DNA from 2 places in the Pseudomonas kulmbachensis genome. Region 1 is predicted to be linked to the other one. Evidence: predicted binding sites of a transcription regulator. Region 1 holds the regulator's gene; the other holds the start of a gene.

Region 1 (3,416 bases):
CCAGCGCAGGCCAATCTGTGGCGCCGCTTGCAGCGTATCGGTCTGTCCGGGCCGCTGTCGCGTGATCTGCTGGCCCAAGTGGCCGGTATCGAAGAGCCGCGCCAGGCCTGGCGAATGTTGCTGGCGCACTTGGCGCGGATGATCGCTACACCGGAGCTGGAGCCGCTGGAAGAGGGCGGCGTGATTGCGATGGTCGGGCCTGCGGGGATGGGTAAAACCACTACGCTGGCCAAGCTGGCGGCGCGTTATGTACTCAAGTACGGCGCGCAGAATATCGCTCTGGTGAGCATGGACAGCTTTCGAATTGGCGCTCAGGAGCAACTCAAGACCCTGGGCCGAATTCTCAATGTACCGGTGACCCACGTCGCTCCCGGCCAGTCGTTGGGCCAGACCCTCGAGCCGCTGGTGCGCAAGCGCGTGGTGCTGGTGGATACCGCGGGCCTGCAGGCCAGTGATCCGGCGTTGCGTTTGCAGCTTGAAAGCCTGGCTGGGCGCGGGATCAAGGCGCGAAATTATTTGGTATTGGCCACCACCAGCCAGAAACAGGTGCTGACGGCGGCGTACCTCAGTTACAAGCGTTGCGGGTTGGCGGGTTGCATCCTGACCAAGCTGGATGAGACAGCAAGCCTGGGCGAGGTGTTGAGCCTGGCGATCAGCAATGCGCTGCCGGTGGCTTATCTCACTGACGGCCCACGGATTCCGGACGACCTTCACTTGCCGCGTCGGCACCAACTGGTGAGTCGCGCAGTGAGTGTGCAGATGCAGGAAGAACCCAGCGAAGAAGCTATGGCAGACATGTTTGCCGATATCTATCACAGCCCTCCCAAACGGGTCGGCTGAGGCAGTCAAGATTACGTTGCAATGTACCTACATCGGATGGTCTGAAAATTTTGTTCCGCAGGGGAACGAGCAGCCATCGCATGTAGCCGCGTCTAAGTAAGACAAGGTAAAGAAAGATCATGGGCAGCATGCATCCCGTACAGGTGATCGCAGTGACCGGCGGCAAGGGTGGCGTCGGTAAAACTAACGTGTCAGTCAACTTGTCCATCGCATTGGCCGAGCTGGGCAGGCGCGTTCTGTTGATGGACGCGGACCTTGGGCTGGCAAATGTCGATGTCCTGCTGGGCTTGACCCCCAAATTTACCCTGGCCGATGTGGTCGAGGGTCGTTGCGAGCTGCGCGACGTATTGCTGCAAGGCCCCGGCGGAATTCGCATCGTGCCGGCGGCTTCGGGCACCCAGAGCATGGTGCATCTGAGCCCGGCGCAGCATGCCGGCCTGATCCAGGCATTCAGCGACCTTGGCGATAACCTGGATGTACTGGTGATCGACACCGCTGCCGGGATCGGCGAGTCGGTGGTCAGCTTTGTGCGCGCCGCCCAGGAAGTGCTGCTGGTGGTGTGCGACGAGCCGACGTCGATCACCGATGCCTATGCGCTGATCAAACTGCTTAATCGCGATTACGGGATGAACCGCTTTCGCGTACTGGCCAATATGGCCCAAAGCCCCCAGGAAGGGCGCAATCTGTTCGCCAAACTGACCAAGGTTACCGACCGTTTTCTGGATGTAGCCCTGCAGTATGTGGGTGCCGTGCCTTACGACGAGTGCGTGCGCAAGGCCGTACAAAAGCAGCGCGCCGTTTACGAAGCGTTCCCGCGCTCCAAGTGCTCGCTGGCGTTCAAGGCCATTGCGCAAAAAGTTGATACCTGGCCATTGCCCGCCAACCCCAGGGGCCACCTGGAGTTCTTTGTCGAGCGTCTGGTGCAGCAAGCAGGGGGGCGTTTTTAATGACGGCCAGCGGTTATCGCATGTACAGCAAGTCGTCGCGTGACACCCAGTATGAGCTGATCGAGCGCTACGCCCCTCTGGTCAAGCGCATTGCCTATCACTTGCTGGCGCGTTTGCCTGCCAGCGTGCAGGTGGATGACTTGATTCAGGCCGGGATGATCGGCCTGCTTGAAGTATCGGGCAAATACGACGCGAGCAAGGGCGCGAGTTTCGAGACTTACGCCGGCATCCGTATCCGTGGCGCGATGCTTGATGAAGTGCGCAAGGGCGATTGGGCGCCGCGTTCGGTGCACCGCAATACACGCATGGTCAGTGATGCAATTCGGGTAATTGAAGCAAAAACCGGTTGTGACGCTAAAGATCATGAAGTTGCGGCCGAACTCCAGTTAAGCCTTGATGATTATTACGCCATCTTGAATGACACCCTGGGCAGCCGCCTGTTCAGTTTTGACGACCTGTTGCAGGACGGCGAACACGAAGGGCTGCATGAAGATGGCGTGAGTGCCCACACGGAGCCATCGCGAGATCTGGAAGACGAGCGCTTCCAGGCCGCCTTGGCCGATGCGATTGCCCATCTGCCCGAGCGCGAGCGTCTGGTGTTGGCGCTGTACTACGACGAGGAGTTGAACCTCAAGGAAATCGGCGAAGTGCTGGGGGTCAGTGAATCCCGTGTCAGCCAGTTGCACAGCCAGTGCGCCGCACGCCTGCGTGCGCGTCTGAGCCAGTGGCGAGCGCACTGACGGGAACACGTGCACTTATTGTGGGAGCGGGCTTGCTCGCGATGGGATCGACACGGTGAATCAGAAAAACCGCGCCGCCTGCATCGCGAGCAAGCCCGCTCCCACAGTCGATTTGGGCGGTTTTTGAAAACGAATTGATTGAATGGCGCGTCCCCAGACAGGACGCGTTTAAGACTGCTTGGAGGTCGAATTGGACAAGAACATGAAAATCCTCATCGTTGATGATTTTTCAACGATGCGGCGGATCATCAAAAACCTGTTGCGTGACCTTGGTTTCACCAACACGGTCGAGGCGGATGACGGCACCACGGCGCTGCCGATCCTCAACCTGGGGCAAATCGACTTTTTGGTGACCGACTGGAACATGCCGGGCATGACCGGTATCGAGCTGTTGCGCCACGTGCGTGCAGACGAAAAACTCAAGCACTTGCCAGTGCTGATGGTGACAGCTGAAGCCAAGCGCGAGCAGATCATCGAAGCGGCCCAGGCCGGAGTTAACGGTTATGTGGTCAAGCCATTCACGGCTATCGCACTCAAAGACAAGATCGAAAAGATCTTTGATCGCATCGGTTGATCGGTTGCCTTGGGGGCGCTATGGAGCATAAAGAATCCACACAGGGTGATTTTGAGTCGACCCTGAAAAAACATGCTCACGAATTGGTCGAAAGCCTTGAAAGAGGCCAATTTGGCGATGCCGTGCAGCTGATTCACGAACTTAACCAGACTCGCGACCGCGGGCTGTATCGCGAAGTCGGCAAGCTGACCCGCGAGCTGCACAGCGCAATAGTCAATTTTCAGATTGACCCGGGAATGCCGCAAGCCGAAGAAGTGTCGCAGATCACGGATGCCACTGAACGTTTGGCCTATGTTGTGAAACTCACTGAAGCGG
Region 2 (3,416 bases), 1.3 Mb from region 1:
CCTTGTCGTCAAACAAGTTGAGCTTCTGGCGCTCTTCATGCATCGGCATCGGCTGTTTATCGGCGGGCAACTTGATCGGATCGACCGGGCCTTTGGGCAGATCCTGTGGCTTCACCGACTCTGCCCCTTGCTCACCCTCAATCGCTTGCTGGGCCTTTTTGGTCAGTACCACGATATCGATTCGGCGGTTGATCGGGTTATAGGGGTCGGCCTTGTCGAACAACACTGACGAGGCATAACCCACTACCCGGGCAATCTGCGTTTCCGGGTAGCTGCCCGCCACCAGGGCACGCCGGGCCGCATTGGCGCGGTTGGCCGACAACTCCCAGTTGCCAAAATCACCACCTCCCGCATAGGGCATGGCATCGGTGTGGCCGCTGATGCTGACTTTGTTGGGCACAGCCTTGATGGTGTCAGCCATGGCCAGCAAGATATCTTCGAAGTACGGCTTGAGCCGCGCACTGCCAACATCAAACATCGGCCGGTTTGCCGCGTCGGTGATTTGAATTCGCAGACCGTCAGGGGTGATCTCGAACAGCAGCTGATCCTTGAATTTGCGCAGTTGCGGGTTTTCTTCAACCTTGTTCTGCAACTCCTGAAGCAGCAGTTCAAGGCGCTCTTTCTCGACTTGTTCGGCCATGCTCTCAACCTGCTCCGCATCGACCTTGATCTTGTCGGGCTGCGGCTGCAGTTTTTCTTCAGGATTGAGGGTGTTCTCCGGCGCCAACGCGGGCGTGCCGCCCAAATCAATGATGTACGGCGTGCCGCTCTCACTGAAACCGATCGGGTCTTTGAAATACCCGCCAATGGCGATTTTTTGCTCTGGAGTGGCGGCCGTCATCAGCCACATCACCAGGAAGAACGCCATCATTGCCGTGGCAAAGTCAGCGAAGGCAATTTTCCAGGCACCACCGTGATGGCCTGAAGCGTAGCGTTTGACGCGTTTGATGATGATGGGTTGGTTGTTTTCCATAAATCAGCGACCGCGAACCACTTGTTCGAGCTCGGAAAAACTTGGTCGATGCTTGGGATACAGCACTTTACGACCAAATTCGACTGCCAGTGACGGCGGCATGCCCGAGGCCGAAGCTACCAGCGAAGCCTTGATCGACTCGTACACGTTGAGTTCTTCCTTGGCGTCGTGAGCCAAGGACGTCGCCAAAGGCCCGAAGAAACCGTACGCAGCCAAAATACCGAAGAACGTCCCCACCAAGGCCGCACCAACGTGCATGCCGATTGCCGCCTGATCACCTTCACCCAGCGAAGCCATGGTCACGACAATACCCAATACCGCCGCCACAATACCGAAGCCGGGCATTCCGTCCGCGATCCCGGTAACGGCATGGGAAGGATGCTCCAGTTCTTCCTTGAGGTTGAACAGTTCCATGTCGAACAGCCCCTCCAGCTCGTGGGGTGCCATGTTGCCCGACGACATGATGCGCAGGTAATCACAGATAAACGCGGTCATGCGCTCATCTTTAAGTACCGTGGGGTATTTGGAGAAGATCGGACTTGCAGCCGCGTCTTCAATATCGCTCTCGATGGCCATCATGCCTTCGCGGCGACTCTTGTTCAGAATCTCGTAAACCAGCCCCAGTACTTCCAGGTAAAAAGCGTGGGAGAACCGCGAGCCAAACATGCCGAGTGATTTTTTGATCACATGCATGGTCATGTAACCGGGGTTGGCTTGCAGGAACGCGCCAAAGGCCGCCCCACCGATGATCAAAACCTCGAACGGCTGGATCAGCGCCCCGATCTTGCCGTGGGAAAGCACGTATCCGCCGAGCACACTCGCGAACACAACAATGATGCCGATAATTTTAGCCATAGATATAAAGGTACTTAGTAAGTCGGGGTCGAGGTCATATTCCAGCGAAGCTAAAACTCTTCTTCTCCTTATCGGCGAATCTGCGCCAGACTATAGGCGGTAAAGCCGAAAAGCCATTCAACCCATTACGGGCGTGTCCACAATCGATGATGACCGCGTTCCCACCATGGCCAACGAAACCTGCGCACCGACATCTACACCCACCACCCTCGATGCCTGGGTCGCACGCCTGGACGCTGTTGATCTGCCGATTCCGCAGAACAGCCATCTGCGGGCATACAAGGCAATCAACGACAATCGCCGCTCATTGCGCGAGATTGCCGAGGTCATGCAGGACAGCCCGGCACTCGCGCTTAGGCTGATTCGCGAGGCTAATCAGCAAGCCCAGAGCAGCCTGAGCGAGCCTGCCGAAAGCCTTGAAGTGGCCATCAATCGCCTGGGCCTGAAACGTACGCAAGCATTGCTCGAAAACGTACCCGCCCTGGCAATCGAAGAAATCCCGCTGGCCTATCGGCAAATCCAGCTCATCAGCCAGCACGCGGCACAGCAAGCCATTGGCCTGTTCGGCAATCGTCTGGCGCGGCTCTGGCAAGAAATCTATTGGAGCAGCTTGCTGTTTCTGTCGCCGCTGTGGGCCCTGGCGCTTGCCCACCCGCTACTGCTTGAAGCCTGGGAACGACGGGTAATCGAGCAAGGCGAGTGCGCCAAAAAAGTCGAGCTGGCCCTGTTTGGTGTACCGCTGTTTGAGATCTGCCGCACGCTGGCCGAGCTGTGGCGACTGCCGGCCTGGGTGACGCATAGTCATACGGTAATCACCAACGAGCGTCTCACGCTGGTCAAGGTGTTGCACATTGCACGCGACACTCATCATCCGCTGCGCCAGCAACAGCAGCTGGACGCAGAGCCGGCACTGCGGCGCTGGCTCAACCATCCCGCCAACAGCGTGTTACTGGCCAACTGCCTGGCGCTGTCGGCCCAGCAGGCCTGGGACACACCGCATAATTTGCGCTGGCAGTTTATCACCAGCCTGTACCTGCAAATGCCGCTGGATGAAGTGCAACAGCAGGCGCACCAACAGGCCGTGAGCAGCGCACGCTACCACTCGCTACCACTCGCTGCCAGACCTCTGGCACCCGGCCCAGGCGTTGCTCTGGCCGTGGGATGCACGCCGTACCGGCCCCGCCGCGCTGGCTGCACCACCGCCATCGGCCGAGGCACTGACCGCGTGGCGCAAGCATTGTGGGGAACTGTTGGAGCAACCGAGCGCGTTTACTAACCCGATGCACCTGACCACCTGCGCCCGTGAAGCCTTGCTCGCGTGCGGCATGCGCCGGATGATGTTGCTGACCCCCGATAAAACCTCGACGACTCTGAGCGTCAACCAGATGGCAGGACTGGCAAAGACCGCCCTCGACCTGAATCTGAACATCAGTGAGAGCACGGCGCTGCAACGCTTGATGACGCAACCGGCGCAAGTACGCCTGACGCCCGAGAACAACGCCGTGATATCCGCTGTTTTGCCCTATAGCCTGCGCAGCCTGTTCCCTGGCGAGCATCTGCTGCTACGCTCGCTGAGCAGCAACGGTCG

What was found. Region 1 encodes FliA, which starts transcription of late flagellar genes. Its sites were predicted from a motif close to CTAAAGTTTNNNNNNNNNNNGCCGNTAA; they were not measured.
Region 2: the regulator FliA is predicted to act here: its motif matches at 1,897-1,924, upstream of motA (flagellar motor stator protein MotA).

The regions. Positions count from the first base shown of each region.
Region 1 is NZ_OY817088.1:3,509,121-3,512,536, reverse strand. It holds gene flhF (flagellar biosynthesis GTPase FlhF) at 1-840, shown strand, start outside; gene fleN (flagellar synthesis regulator FleN) at 960-1,787, shown strand; gene fliA (RNA polymerase sigma factor FliA) at 1,787-2,527, shown strand; gene U5A05_RS16260 (chemotaxis response regulator CheY) at 2,730-3,101, shown strand; gene U5A05_RS16255 (protein phosphatase CheZ) at 3,122-3,416, shown strand, end outside.
Region 2 is NZ_OY817088.1:4,841,364-4,844,779, forward strand. It holds gene motB (flagellar motor protein MotB) at 1-973, opposite strand, end outside; gene motA (flagellar motor stator protein MotA) at 977-1,828, opposite strand; partial or broken gene U5A05_RS22215 (HDOD domain-containing protein) at 1,995-3,416, shown strand, end outside.